Regions from separate parts of the Mesorhizobium sp. genome, predicted to be linked through region 1. Evidence: predicted binding sites of a transcription regulator. Region 1 holds the regulator's gene; the other holds the start of a gene.
What was found. The regulator PhoB, encoded in region 1, activates phosphate uptake and scavenging genes when phosphate is short. The targets are predictions, from matches to a motif close to TGTCATNNANCTGTCAT.

Region 1 (7,537 bases):
AAGGCATACTGGCGGAAACCAAGCCGAGCGAGGCCGGATCGCTGAAGCGGGGCCGGCCTCAGGTCGGTCTTGGCCTCAATCCGGAAGCGGCGGCGGTCATGACCGTTGTGCTGTCGCTCAATTTTCTCTCGGTCGCCGTCATCGACTATGCCGGACAGGTGATAGCCGAGGAGCAACGCCGGCTGGACACGCTGACCATGCCGCGTGACGAGCTGATCGGCGAATGCGTTGCCATCGTCCGGCGCCGGCTCGAGGACCCCGACCTCGACGTCCGCAGCGTCGCCCGTATCGCGCTGGCGATCCAGGGCATCACCGATTCCCATGCCCGCGCCATGCTATGGTCGCCGATCACGCCAGAGACCAACATCGCCTTCGCCGACATACTGGAGCGCGAATTCGGCATTGCCGCCACCATGGAGAACGACTGCAACATGATGGCGATTGCGTTGCGCTGGCGCGATCCGGAGCGTTACCGTGACGATTTCATCGCCATCCTGCTGTCGCACGGCATCGGCATGGGCCTGGTGCTGAAGGGCGAGTTGTTTACCGGCACGCATTCTTCGGGCGGAGAGTTCGGCCACATGATCCACCGGCCTTACGGCGCGCTCTGTCGCTGCGGACGGCGCGGCTGTGTCGAGGCCTATGCCGGCAATTACGCCATCTGGCGCAATGCAAGACAGATGGGCGAGGACGCCGAGCCGATAGACGTCAGCGACGCGGACATGCGGACTCTGGCGGCCGTGGCGCGCGAAAAGGACGGCCCGGAGCGCGCGGCCTATCGCAAGGCCGGCGAAGCGCTCGGCTTTGGCCTCGGCAGCCTGTTCGCACTCATCGACCCGGCCCCGGTCGCCATGGTCGGCGTCAGCGCCGCCGCCTTCGACCTGATCGAGCCGGCATTGCGCGAGGCGATCGCACAGACCGCCGGCGGCCAGCACTCGAAATCGATCTCCTTCGATACCGAACCGAACGAACTGCCTTTGATCCGCGAAGGCTGCGCCATGCGCGCGCTGACCTTCGTCGACCAGGAGATTTTCGCGCCGGGCGCGCAGGCGAAGTCCGGCGCTATCGGCAAGAACGTCGCGTAGGTACGGTAGTCATCAGTCTTCCCGGATCGCGTAGCCGGCTCCGCGTATCGTGCGGATGACATCGGGCATGCGGCCATTGTTGACTGCCTTGCGCAGGCGCCCGACATGCACGTCCACCGTGCGCTCGTCGATATAGATCGTCTCGCCCCAGACATTGTCGAGCAGTTGGCTGCGCGAGAACACCCGGCCGGGGTGGCGCATCATGAATTCGAGCAGGCGGAATTCGGTCGGACCGAGCCTGATTTCGCTCTTCTTGCGATAGACCCGGTGCGATTCACGATCGAGAACGATGTCGCCGACCTTGAGCACGCTGGACAGGACTTCCGGCTTGGCACGGCGCAGCAGGGCCTTCACGCGGGCCATGAATTCGGGCGTCGAGAACGGCTTGACCAGATAATCGTCGGCGCCGGTGGAAAGGCCGCGCACGCGGTCGCTCTCTTCGCCCCGCGCGGTCAGCATGATGATCGGCAGCCGTTCGGTTTCCGAGCGCATCCGCAACCTGCGGCAGAGTTCGATGCCCGACACCGCCGGCACCATCCAGTCGAGTACGAGGAGGTCGGGTACGTTCTCCTGCAGGCGAATCTCGGCTTCGTCGCCGCGCGTCACCACCTCGACTTGGTAGCCTTCGGATTCGAGATTGTAACGGAGCAGCACCCCCAGCGGCTCCTCATCCTCCACCACCATGATGCGTGGCGCGATCATCGCTTGGTCACCCCTGTCATGCAGCCGGTGCGGACATCGCCGTCTCGTCCTGCTTCGGGCGATTGGCGGGCAGTTGCGTGCCGGTCAGGACATAATACGCATTCTCGGCGATGTTGGTCACGTGGTCGCCGATGCGTTCGAGATTCTTGGCGCAGAACAGAAGATGCGTGCACGCGGTGATGTTGCGCGGGTCTTCCATCATATAGGTCAGGAGTTCGCGGAACACCGAAGTGTATTTGACGTCGATGCGTTCGTCGTCGGCCCGCAGCTTTGCCAGCGCGGCGGCATCACGCGCCGCATACTCCTCGATGACGCCCTGCACCTGGATCAGCACCAGTTGCGCCATGCCGTCGATCGAATGCGACAGGTCGCGCGGGGTGACGCTGAGGCCGACGGTGCCGACGCGCTTGGCGATGTTCTTGGCAAGGTCGCCGATGCGTTCGAGATCGCCGGCCATGCGGATCGAGCCGACGACATGGCGCAGGTCGTCGGCCATCGGCTGGCGCTTGGCGATCAGGGTGATGGCGCGGTCGTCGAGCTCGCGCTGGCGCGCGTCCATGATGGCGTCATCGGACACGACGCGCTGGGCCAGTGCGTTGTCGGAATTCAGCAATGCCTTGGTCGCGCCGCCGACCATCGAACCGGCGAGATCGCCCATGTCGCTGATGAGCCTGCTGATCTGTCCGAGATCCTCGTCGAAAGCAGCGACTGTGTGTTCGCTCATGATTCTGTCCCTCGTATGCCTGAGCTCAGCCGAAGCGGCCGGTAATGTAGTCCTGCGTGCGCTTCTCGCGGGGCGACGTGAAGATCTTCTCGGTGCGGTCGAACTCGACCAGTTCGCCCAGATACATGAAGGCCGTCTGCTTCGATACGCGCGCCGCCTGCTGCATGTTGTGGGTGACGATGACGATCGTGTAGTCGGCTTGCAATTCGTCGATCAGCTCCTCGATCTTGGCCGTCGACAATGGGTCGAGCGCCGAAGCCGGCTCGTCGAGCAGGATGACTTCCGGCTTCACCGCCACGGTGCGGGCGATGCAGAGCCGCTGTTGCTGGCCGCCGGAGAGGCTGAGGCCGCTGGCGTTCAGCTTGTCCTTGACCTCGTTCCAAAGAGCGGCACGCTTCAACGCCTGTTCGACGCGGCCATCCATCTCGGCCTTGCTGATCTTCTCATAGAGCCTGACGCCGAAAGCGATGTTCTCATAGATCGACATCGGGAACGGCGTCGGCTTCTGGAACACCATGCCTATCTTGGTGCGCAGCAGATTGAGATCCTGCGAACGGTCAAGAATGTTCTGGCCGTCGAGCAGCACCTGGCCCTCGGCGGTCTGCTTGGGATAGAGCTCGTAGATGCGGTTGAAGACGCGCAGCAGCGTCGACTTCCCGCAGCCCGACGGTCCGATGAAGGCGGTGACGCTGCGCTCCGGCAACGACAGCGTGATGTCCTTCAGCGCCTTGCTCTGGCCGTAGTAGAAGTTGAGGTTCTTGACCTCGATCTTGGCCTTGGTCGCTGCCTCGGCGGCGATCGTCATGTCTGGCGACAACATCTGGCTCATTTGTCCTCTCTGCGTCCGGTCAGGCTGCGCGCGAAGATGCTGAGCGCGAGAACCGTCAATGTGATGATGAGTGCGCCGGTCCAGGCCAGTTGCTGCCATTCCTCATAGGGGCTGAGAGCGAACTGGAAGATGGTGACAGGCAGGCTGGCCATCGGCGCGTTGAGATTGCTCGACCAGAACTGGTTGTTGAGCGCTGTAAAGAGCAGTGGCGCCGTCTCGCCGGAGATGCGGGCGATCGACAGCAATATGCCGGTGACGATACCGGACAGCGCGGCGCGATAGGCGACCGACTTGATGACCACCCAGCGCGGCGCGCCGATCGCGGTGCCGGCTTCACGCAGGGCGTTCGGCACCAGGTTGAGCATGTCCTCGGTGGTGCGCACCACCACCGGGATCACCAGGATGGCGAGCGCGACGGCGCCGGCGATCGCCGAGAAATGTCCCATCGGCCGCACCATCAGTTCGTAGACGAACAGGCCGATGATGATCGACGGGGCCGACAAGAGGATGTCGTTTATGAAGCGCACCACGGTGGTGAGCTTCGAGAAGCGGCCGTACTCGGCCATGTAGGTACCGGCGAGCACGCCAATTGGCGTGCCGACGATGACGGCGATGATCGTCATCACCACGCTGCCGTAAATGGCGTTGAGCAGGCCGCCGGCGTCGCCGGGCGGTGGCGTCATCTGCGTGAACACGTCAAAGGACAGGCCGGCTGCGCCCTTGTAGACCAGTGCGCCGAGGATCAGCGCAAGCCAGGCCAGGCCGATACCGGCGGCGATGACACAGAGCGTCATCATCACGCCATTCCTGCGCTTGCGGCTCTGGTGAAGTGATGCGGCTGTCGACATCGGTCAGGCTCCCGTACGGGCGTCAATGCGCATCAGCATATAGCGGGCGATGGCGAGGATGAGGAAGGTGATGACGAACAGGATCAAGCCGAGCGCCACCAGCGAAGAAGTATAGAGATCGCCGACGGCTTCGGTGAATTCGTTGGCGATGGTCGCGGAAATCGTCGTTGCAGGCGCAAACAGCGAAGTCGAGATGCGATGCGCGTTGCCGATGACGAAGGTCACCGCCATGGTTTCGCCGAGTGCGCGGCCGAGGCCGAGCATGACGCCGCCCATGATGCCGATCCTGGTGTAGGGAATGACAACCCGGCGGGTGACTTCCCAGGTCGTGCAGCCAATGCCGTAGGCCGACTCTTTCAGCACCGGCGGCACTGTGTCGAACACGTCCTTGGTGATCGAGGTGATGAAGGGCAGCACCATGATGGCCAGGATCAACGACGAGGTCAGCAGGCCAATGCCGTAGGGAGGACCGGCAAACAGGCTGTTGAGGCCGGGAATGCCGTGGAACATGCCGATGATGAAGGGCTGCACCGTCGTCTGCAGGAAGGGAGCCAGCACGAAAAGGCCCCAGATGCCATAGATGATCGAGGGGATGCCGGCCAAAAGCTCCACTGCCATGCCGATCGGGCGGCGAAGCGGGCGCGGGCAAAGCTCGGTGAGAAAGATAGCGATGCCGATGCCGAGCGGCACGGCGATGAGGATGGCGATCGCCGAGGTGACGATGGTTCCGTAGATCGGCGCCAGCGCACCGAATTTCTCGGTGACGGGGTTCCAGCTTTCGGTGGTCAGGAACGAGAAGCCGAAGGTCGAGAGGGCCTGCCAGGAACCGGCAAACAGCGAGATCGCAACACCGCCGAGCAGGACCAGAACCAATATGGCGGCGGCCCGCGTCATGCCGTGAAAGATGGAATCGGTCAGCGCGAAACGTTTGACGGTCGCGTCACGCGAACCGCGAATGGCTGGCAAGGCTTCCTGGGCAGCGCTCATGTCAGGCTCGGCTCTTTGTCTGGAGGAAAGGGGCGCCGCGATGCGACGCCCCTTCAGGTATGATTATTCGCCAGCGTAGACCGGCTTGCCGTCGGCCTTGATGTCGGCCTTCCACGAAGCCTTGATCAGGTCGACGACGCTGTCGGGGATCGCGACGTAATCGAGCGCCTTTGCGGTTTCCTTGCCGTCCTTGTAGGCCCAGGCAAAGAACTTCAGCGCTTCGCCGGTGGCCGCGGCATCGCTAGGCGCCTTGTGGATCAGCACCCAGGTCGAGGCAGCGATCGGCCAGGTCGCGTCGCCCGGCTCGTTGGTGATGATGACGTTGAAGTTCTTCGCGCCCTTGAAGTCGGCATTCGAAGCAGCCGCGCCGAAGGACTCGAGCGACGGCTCGACGACCTTGCCAGCGGCGTTCAACATCTTGGAGTAGGACAGCTTGTTCTGCTTGGCGTAGGCGTATTCGACGTAGCCGATGCCGCCGTCGGTCTGCTTGACGGTGTTGGCAACGCCTTCGCTGCCCTTGGCGCCGACGCCGACCGGCCACTCGACAGCGGTGTCCGAACCAACCTTCGACTTCCAGTCAGGCGACAGCTTGACCAGGTAGTCGGTGAAGTTGAAGGTCGTGCCCGAGCCATCCGAACGATGGACGACGGCGATAGCGGTGGACGGCAGCGTGAGGGTCGGGTTCAAAGCCTTGATCGCGGCGTCGTCCCAGGTGGTAATGGCGCCGAGGTAGATCTGCGCGATTGTCTTGCCGTCAAGGATGAGTTCGCCTGGCTTGACGCCGGTGAGGTTGACGATCGGCACGATGCCGCCCATCACCATCGGGAATTGCACGAGGCCGTTCTTTTCGAGGTCGGCATCGGACATCGGCTTGTCGGTGGCGCCGAAGGTCACGGTCTTGGCGATGACCTGCTTGATACCGCCGCCGGAACCGATCGACTGGTAGTTGAGGCCGATGCCGGTGTCCTTCTTGTAGGTGTCGGCCCACTTGGCGAACACCGGATAGATGAAGGTCGAGCCGGCGCCGGAAAGATCCGCGGCCATTGCTGCTGAGAGGGTGAGGGTAGACGCCGCAGCCATTGCAATCGCAACAGCCGCCGAGCGGATGAAATGTCTCATGTGGCCTGCTCCTGTTCGGAAGATGGTCTCTCGGCGCCATTTCTTTCAGCGCCCGCTGAGGCCAATAGCCTTCGATTATAACAGTCGCATGACAGTTTCATGTCACCCCGGTAACGCCGCTCGACGGCACCGGAGGCGAATCTCATCGGCCCTTCCCGGCACAACCAAAGTTTGTCCCGGGAATCATGGGCTTGGGCATTTTTTCAGTCGTCATTTGCGGCCAATGGAAGAGCTCTCGGCCCAGCAAAGAAAATCCGGGCGGGAGCGCGTTGCATTCAGCCAGAGGATGTCTTGGCCGAGCCATCGCCGAAAACAGGTCCGTTGGGGTAGATTGACGCTGTTCCATGCCGGCGGTCGCTGCTCCCGCCCGTAACTGAGGAGCGGAACTCGAATACAGATATTGTCTCGGCTCGACCCTGACTTTGATATGGTGCGATCGCACCATAGCCTTTCGCACAAGAGCTGCGCCGAATCTCCATCGCAACCAATACTAGCATTCTCAGCGACAGTCTTCCGTTCTGTAACAACCGTACATTATGCCACCACGGCGTCCTGTCCCGGACTTGCGCTGACCCCGCGCGTCGCGGGCCTCCTTCAGCCGACGTCGAGCTGGCGTTCGTCGCCCGATCCAACCCAGCGCTCGAGCTTTTCCAGCAGCGCTCGGGGACTGATCGGCTTGGGCAGATAGTCGTCCATGCCCGCTTCCAGGCAGCGTTCGCGGTCGCCCTTCAAGGCATGCGCGGTGACGCCGACGATGGGGATGTGCGTGCCATTTTCCTCCTCGATCCGGCGAATGGCGGCGGTTGCCTCGAGGCCGTTCATCTCGGGCATCGACACATCCATCAGGATCATCCGGGGATTGAGCTTGCCATAGGCTTCAAGCGCCTTGCGACCATTGCCGACGATCTCGAAGCTGTAACCGGTCTCGCCGAGTATCTGGGTGAAGACCATCTGGTTCACTTCATTGTCCTCGGCAACGAGGATATCCAGACGCCGTTCGCCACCGGCCGTGGCGCGCAGGCGCGGGCGCACCGGCGGCGGCTGCAGCAGTGCGCGTCCGGACGGCGCGACAAGCGGCGGCTCCGTCGCGACGCTGCCGGCGCCTCCATTCGACACCGGTATGCTCACGCCCGCCGTCGTGTGCCGATGACGCTGGATGGTGGCGACCAGCGTTTCCAGAAGCACCGAGGAACGCGCCGGCTTGATCAGCTGGGCATCGATGCCAAGATCGCGATAGCTGGTG
Region 2 (7,537 bases), 1.3 Mb from region 1:
CGAGACGCCGTGGAAGCAAAGCCGCGACGGCCCGCCCCAGACGGCGATGTCGCCATGGCGCAGCGCGTATCTGCGGACCGGGTCGGTGCGGTTGAGGCCACCGAACTGGAAGATGGCGGGCAGGCCGAGCGAAACCGAAACGATCGGCCGCGAAAAATCGCGCTCGTTGCGGTCCTGATGCAGCGACAGGCGGGCGCCGGGTTCATAGCGGTTGATCAGGCAGGCATCCGGAACGAAATCCGGGTAGCCCGCCTCGGTGGCGGCAGCGACAGCGAGTTCGAGGAAGCAATCCGGCAGCGCCGGCCATGGCAGGCCGCTGTCCGGGTCGATGCGGTCATAGCGATAGCCGCCGCGGTCGCTTACCCAGCCGGCGGCGCCGCAATTGGTCATCGCCACCGACATCACATAGCCGCCGGGCGTCGTCATGTGGCGAAACGGCGCCCGCGTCGTTATCGTGTCCAGCGCGGCAAGGATGGCAGCTTCAAACGGTAGTGCCGCGCCGCGCAGAAGCACGGCGCCTTCGGCCATCGCCTCGCGCGGCGGATCGACGGTTTCAAGCCTGTCGAACAGGTCGGCCATCAGTCTGCGGCATCCATGCCGGGCGCTGCCTCGCGGTCGATCAGGCGGCGCTTGCGGTCGACACCCCACGCATAGCCCGACAGCGCACCATCGTTCCTGACCACGCGGTGGCAAGGGATGGCCACGGCGAGCGTGTTGGCGGCGCAGGCGCCGGCCACGGCGCGCATCGCTCCCGGCGCGCCGATGCGGCGGGCGATCTCGGCGTAGGAGACGGTCTGGCCGGCCGGTATCTCGCGCAGCGCCTGCCAGACCCGCTGCTGGAAAGCGGTGCCGCGCACGTCAAGCGGCAGGTCGAGGCCAAGGCGGGGCGCCTCGACAACGCCGACCACACGGGCCACCAAAGCTTCATAGTCGCGGTCGGCGCCAAAAAGCCGGGCCCTTGGAAAACGATCCTGCAGGTCTTCGACCAGTCTGCCGGGATCATCGCCAAGCAGAATGGCCGCCACGCCCTTGTCGCTCGACGCCACCAGCACCGCGCCCAGCGAGGACTCCGCGACAGCGAAGCGTATTTCCTCGTTCTCGCCGCCGGCGCGGTAGCGCGAGGGCGTCATGCCCAGCATGTCCGTGGACTTTTCGTAGAAGCGGCCGCTGGAGTTGAAGCCGGCATCGTAGATGGCGGCGGTGACGCTGGCGCCGGCTTCCAGCCCCTGCCGCACCTTGGCGGCGCGCTGCGCGGCGGCATAGGCCTTGGGCGTCAGCCCGGTCGTTGCCTTGAAAAGGCGGTGGAAATGGCTGGGGCTGCGCCCGACCGAGGCGGCAAGCGTGGCCAGCGACGGCTCATCCTCGCTCTGCTCGATCAGCCGGCAGGCCGATGCCACGATCGCGGCATTCGCGCCATCGGCGGCCAGTTCGTCCGGCCGGCAGCGCTTGCAAGGCCGAAAGCCTGTTGCCTTCGCCGCCTGAAGCGTGGCGTGGATCGCGATGTTGCGGGGGTTGGCCGCGCGCGACGGGCAGGACGGCCGGCAATAGACGCCGGTGGTCGAGACCGAATACCAGAACTGGCCGTCGGCGCCACGGTCACGCGTAACGATACGTGCCCAGCGCGGATCGTCGATGACCGCCATCGATTGCGGAATGTCGCGCGGGGCCATGTTCATGATCGTGCACCTCCTCGGTCTGCCCGCATCGGGTCGTGTCCTGAAGATGGGGGCAACAGCGCGCTCGAACCACCCGTTTCCTGCCAAGCCGGCCGGAAACGGGTGGGGCTCTGCCTATGCCTGCTTGATCAGGCCAAGCTGCGTCAGCGCCTTGACGCCGTCGTCGAGGCCGATCTCCGAGACGATCCTGCCATCCTCGATCTTCAGTACGGTGGTGCCGGTGAACCGCATTGTGCGGCCGCTGGCTGCCGGCAGTGACCCCACGAGGAAGTCGCTGAAGGCCGGGCCGGTATGCGTGCCGCCGCCATCCCACTGGCCAACGACATAGTCGCCCTCGGCGATCAGCTCGGCCGCGCCCCAGAAATGCAGGTCGGGGAACGCCGCGCGGAAGTCGGTCATGAAGGCCTTGATGTCGTCGCGGCCACGGCGCGGCTCATGCAGCGAATAATGCAGCAGCATGTCGGGCGCCGCCAGTTCGTCGACGATATCGAGGTTGCAGGTCTCGCCCCAGAAATGGGTGAACCAGCGGCCGACAATGGCCTTGTTGTCGCTCTCTTTGGACATGATCGATCTCTTTCCTGTCTGTCGGTTGGCCCACCCTGATGGCTGGGCCTGATCGATCTCTAGCCTTTGCCTGAAGCCGCCAAACTCCGGTTCTTGCCCTGGTATCGAAAGCGGCATCGAGGCACGCAGTGTCCGAGCCGGAACAACGGGTTGGGGGCCGATCCTGATTCAGCCCCGCAGGATCAACAGCCGCGACAGCAGCCGCTCAATCGTCGTCGCCACCGGCGGGCTTGGCCTTGCCGCACTGCGCCAGAACCTTGCCGATGGCCGCGCCCGAGCCGGCGAGCGGAAAACTGTTCGCGCCATAGCTGTCGGCGCTGACCGTGATTTCGCCTTTCGAGCGCAGCAGGTCCAGCAACGGGTCGCCACGCGCCAGCTCGATGGTGAAATAATTGTACATGGCTTCGAGCTGGAGCGTCTTCGTCACCGTCTTGCCGCCGGCCTTGAACTCGAATGAAGCGCTGATGCCCGGCTCAATCTGCTGGCCGGCATCGCCGAGATCATAGCTCAGCACCGGCTTGGCGAAGCACGCCAGCAGCAGTTGCGCATCGCCTTTCGGCCCGCCGCGGACCGAGGCAGTCAGCACCTTGCCGCCCTCGTCTTCCTCCATCCTGGCGCTCCAGCCACACGGCGCGGCAAACGCCGGCTGCATCGCCAGCAATGCCAGGACCGTGCCGCGGGTCACGATTTTAACCGCGCTGATTACCAATATTCCTCTCCCCGACAATCCCCGGGCATTTGCCGCATCCGCCCTGAGCATATAGGACGAACGGCCTCGCGGCATCGCTTGTCGCGGTGCATGCCGAGGGTTTCGGCTCGACTGTCTGGGAGAGTGGCTTGGGTTCCTGTGTTCGACTGTTCTGGCTGGCGGCCACGTTGGTGATCCCGTCGATTCCGGCGCGTGCCGAATGGAAGCCGGTCGAGAAGGTCGAGACCTACACCATATCGGGCCAGACCGGGGAGCAGCTTTATCGTTCGATCGGCGAGCACGGGCCGCTGATCCGGGGCGCGACGACACGCGCCATCGCCTACACCAACTTCAAGCTCACCTGGGTTCGGGACTACCAGCCCAGGGGCAAGGATTGCGTGCTCGCCTCGGCGAAGCCGAAGCTCATCGTCACCTATACCTTGCCGAAACCCGCGGGTCCGCTCCCGCCGGCGGTCCGGAAAAACTGGGACGTCTTCATCGCCGGCGTCACCGCGCACGAGAAGGTGCATGGCGCCAGCATGATCCAGATGGTCCACGACATCGAGGCGGCGACGATAGGCCTCACAATTCCAGATGATCCCAAATGCAGCAAGATCAGGGACGAGGTGGTCAGGCGGCTCGACGCGATCTCGAAGGCACGTGTGCAAGGCAGCCGCGATTTCGACCGTGTCGAATTCGGCCAGGGCGGCAATCTGCAACTGCTGGTGCGTGACCTGCTGATCGGTGGATAGCCGAAGACGCCAGGTTCGACATAGCGCCGACGAGAAGGATCGCCACATCGGGAAGATTGCGCGTCGCGACGACGTGCCCGCATCGCCATCGCCAATCGAACCGGCCGTTCGGCAAGATCGTCGTCACGCTCTGACGGCCAGGCTGCCAGAGCGCGAGATGACCGGTTACCGGCTCAAGTCGAGCGCGGCGCTGAGATCGCCCATCGGCGGCTCGCCATTGGCGGCAAGCGCCTTGTCGCGGGCGACGATGCCCGCCAGCACCGGCAAATCGTAACGCTCGGTGATGAAGCGCAGGATCGACGTCGTGTCGTATTGCGTGTGGTCGACGGTTCCCATCCTGGCATAGGGCGAGATGATGAAGGCGGGAATGCGGTTGCCCGGCCCCCACCGATCGGCCTTCGGCGGCGCGACATGATCCCAGAAGCCACCATTCTCGTCGTAGGTGACGACGACCAGCATATGGCTCCATTGCGGGCTCTTCTCCAGATGCGAGACGATGTCGGCCAGATGCTGGTCGCCCGACGTCACGTCGGCGTAGCCGCTGTGCTCGTTGAGATTGCCCTGCGGTTTGTAGAAAGTCACCGCCGGCAGCTTGCCGTCGTCGATCGCCTTGATGAACTCCGCGCCGCCGAGGCCCCCGTCGCGCAGATGCTGTGCGCGTGCGGCGGTACCCGGCGCATAGGCGGCGAAATAGTTGAAGGGCTGGTGGTGGAACTGGAAGTTCGGCACCGGGGTGGCGTTCTTGCCGTCAAGCGTGGCTTGCCAGGCGCCCGCGTACCAGGCCCAGTCGATGCCCCTCAGCGACAGCAGGTCGCCGATGGTCACCTCATGCTGCGGTGGCAGCGTTGTTGGGGCTGCCGGGTCGGCGAGTGCCGCATCGCCGCCCGCCGCCGGCTTGTTGGCGCTCGGCTGGTAAGGCGGCTGCATGGTGTTGACGGCGTAGAAGTCCGGCGTGATGGCGCCGTCATCGACGAATTTCGGCACGCCGCCCAGCGCCGAGGGCGGCGAATTGTCAGCCACCTTGAGCGTCACGCCATCCGGTTCGACGACGGCGATCTGGCCCTTCACCGGGCTGGTGTCGGCATGCGGATAATAGGGCGCGCAGGCGCAGGCGAGCATGATGTGGTTGAAGAAGGAGCCGCCGAAAGCGCCCTGGAAGAAATTGTCGGCCAGCACATATTTCCTGGCCACCGCCCACATCGGCAGGTTCGAGCCGTCGTAATGGCCCATGACGAGGCTGCCGGAATCGGCCCAGGCGACGAATTTGTCGTTGCGGCCGGCGTCGATCTGCATCTGCTCCTGGTAGAAGCGATGCCAGAGATCATGGGTGACGACACCGGTGCTCTCGTTGAAGCCCTTGGGATCGTCGATGGCGAAGCTGGCATTGGCCAGATGCGCCGACTGCGCCTCGGTCACGGCCGGCACCACGCCCTTTGCGGTCAGCCCGCCCCAGGCCGGCGGCAGTTCGGCCAGCGGCTGGCCATCGCGGTCGAGCTGGCGCGCCTGGTCGGCGCTGACATTGGCCAGCCCGTTGGCGCCGGGAAAGCCGCCATAGAGATTATCGAAGCTGCGGTTCTCGGCGTAGAGAACGACGACCGTGTCGATCTTGTCGTAGCCGGGAGGTGCCGCGTTGGCCACCGACGCCAGAGCGGAGGACGCGAGGCAGAGGGAGAAAAGCGACCTGATCATGGGAGCCTCATTGGCTGGGCTAGAGGAGCTTGTTGACGCTAGGACCGGCACTTGTCAGCTTTGTGACATGTGTCTGGATCAAAGGAAACGTATGCGGGACAGAGGGGGCGACGGAACACTGCCTATCCGGATACAAAGCAGTCACATGCACGGTCATCAACCCGTGGCAATCCAGATCCCTAATCGGCCACATCCCTAATCGGCCCACATCCTAATCGGCCCACATCCTAATCGGCCCACATCTTAATCGGCAAAGAGACAATCGGACCAGTCAACATGACAGCGCGACAAGGGAAAGGCCGATCCATCGCAGCCGCATTGCTAGTTGGCCTCGCAATCCTGCCCGGCAACTCCCTTTCCGCCGGAACCGATCGCCTCCACCCCGGTCCGATGTCGCGCGCGGACGCCTATGCCCGGGCCGCCGCCCTGACCGAACTCGGCCGAAAGCTGTTCTTTGACCCCTCGCTGTCGGCCTCGGGCAAGCAGGCCTGCTCATCCTGCCATGATCCGCGTCACGCCTTTGGTCCGGCTTCCGCTTCGCCCGTCGAGATGGGCGGGCCAAACCTCGACCAGCCCGGGCTGCGCGCCGTGCCGTCGCTGCGCTACATCCAGGCGGTGCCAGCCTTCAACGAGCATTTCCATGATTCCGACGACGAGGGCGACGAGAGCGTCGACAACGGGCCGACCGGAGGCCTGACCTGGGACGGCCGCGTCGACCATGGAGTGGACCAGGCAAAAATCCCGCTGCTGTCGCCTTTCGAGATGGCCAACAAGGATGCCGGCGCAATAGCCGCCAATCTGCGCAAGGCGCCCTACGCCGACGAATTCAGGGCGGCCTTCGGCGACGCGGTGTTCGACCACCCGGACGAGGCGCTCAACGCGGCCGCCGAAGCGCTCGGCACGTTCGAGCAGGGCAGCGCGGATTTCTATCCCTATTCCAGCCGCTACGACGGCTTCCTCGCCGGCAAGGCGACGCTGACGGCGCGGGAAATGCATGGCCTCGAACTGTTCGAGGATGAGTCGAAGGGCAATTGCGCCAGCTGCCATCTGAGTCGCCCGGCCAATGACGGCGAACCGCCGCAATTCACCGATTTCGGCCTGATCGGCGTCGCCGTTCCGCGCAACCCGGCAATCCCGGCCAACGCTGATCCCACCTATTTCGATCTCGGCCTGTGCGGCCCGCTGCGGACCGATTTCAAGGGTCGGACCGAATATTGCGGCCTGTTCCGCACCCCCTCGCTGCGCAACGTGGCGCTGCGCAAGAGCTTCTTCCACAACGGCACTTTCCACACGCTGCGAGACGCCGTCGCCTTCTACGCCACACGCGACACCGACCCCGGCCACTGGTATCCGAAGAACGCCGACGGCACGGTCGATAAATTCGACGACCTGCCAAAGGCCTATTGGGGAAACCTCAACACCGACCCGCCCTTTAACGGCAAGAAACCCGGCGACAAACCGGCGCTGACGGATGCCGAGATCGACGACATCGTGGTGTTCCTGGGCACGCTGACGGATGCGGATCAGGTGGCTGGTGTTCAGGCGGCGAAGTGAGGTTGGGCAGTGCGTGACGAGCACTTAGACAATAAGCGTCGCGCTGCCCCTCATCCGCCTGCCAGCTGCAATCTCGCCACCCATCTTGCAACGCTGGCCATTGGCGAAATCATGCGCGGTGAGGGGCAGCGCCGGCGTTGGATGGAATGGTCTGTCAGCACACTCACCCTCGCACCCTTGCCGCCCCGACACGCGCGGTTAGACTAGCCTCCACACCCGAGGAACCCCGATGATCGTCCAGGCCTGCATCAACGGCGCTCGCCCCAGCGACTTCCACCCAAAACTGCCGCTCACCGCGCGGGCGATGGCGAGCGATGCCGCCGCGTGCGTCGCCGTTGGCGCCGCCGAACTGCATATCCACCCGCGCAACGCGGACGGGCGCGAAAGCCTCGGAGCCATCGACGACACCGTGCTGGCCGTACGCCGGGCCTGTCCGGGCACGCTGATCGGCGTCTCGACCGGCGCCTGGATCGAGAACGACGAGGAACGCACCCGCGCCGCGATCGCCGGCTGGCGCGAACTGCCCGACTATGCCTCGGTCAACCTGTCGGAAGCCGACGCGCCGGCCGTCATGGCACTGTTGCGCGAACGTGGCGTCGGCATCGAGGCGGGCC

Region 2: a site for PhoB is predicted at 5,421-5,437, ahead of ACO07C_RS26735 (acid phosphatase). Genes of this name have one in related genera too.

Annotation. Positions count from the first base shown of each region.
Region 1 covers NZ_OZ245860.1:4,281,564-4,289,100, reverse strand. Annotated here, with positions in the region: gene ACO07C_RS20465 (ROK family protein) at 1-1,085, shown strand, start outside; gene phoB (phosphate regulon transcriptional regulator PhoB) at 1,098-1,787, opposite strand; gene phoU (phosphate signaling complex protein PhoU) at 1,804-2,511, opposite strand; gene pstB (phosphate ABC transporter ATP-binding protein PstB) at 2,537-3,340, opposite strand; gene pstA (phosphate ABC transporter permease PstA) at 3,337-4,188, opposite strand; gene pstC (phosphate ABC transporter permease subunit PstC) at 4,192-5,175, opposite strand; gene pstS (phosphate ABC transporter substrate-binding protein PstS) at 5,239-6,294, opposite strand; gene ACO07C_RS20430 (response regulator) at 6,889-7,537, opposite strand, start outside.
Region 2 covers NZ_OZ245860.1:5,549,368-5,556,904, reverse strand. Annotated here, with positions in the region: gene alkB (DNA oxidative demethylase AlkB) at 1-579, opposite strand, end outside; gene ada (bifunctional DNA-binding transcriptional regulator/O6-methylguanine-DNA methyltransferase Ada) at 579-1,676, opposite strand; gene ACO07C_RS26750 (ester cyclase) at 1,791-2,240, opposite strand; gene ACO07C_RS26745 (hypothetical protein) at 2,446-2,925, opposite strand; gene ACO07C_RS26740 (DUF922 domain-containing Zn-dependent protease) at 3,078-3,680, shown strand; gene ACO07C_RS26735 (acid phosphatase) at 3,846-5,369, opposite strand; gene ACO07C_RS26730 (cytochrome-c peroxidase) at 5,646-6,923, shown strand; gene ACO07C_RS26725 (3-keto-5-aminohexanoate cleavage protein) at 7,153-7,537, shown strand, end outside.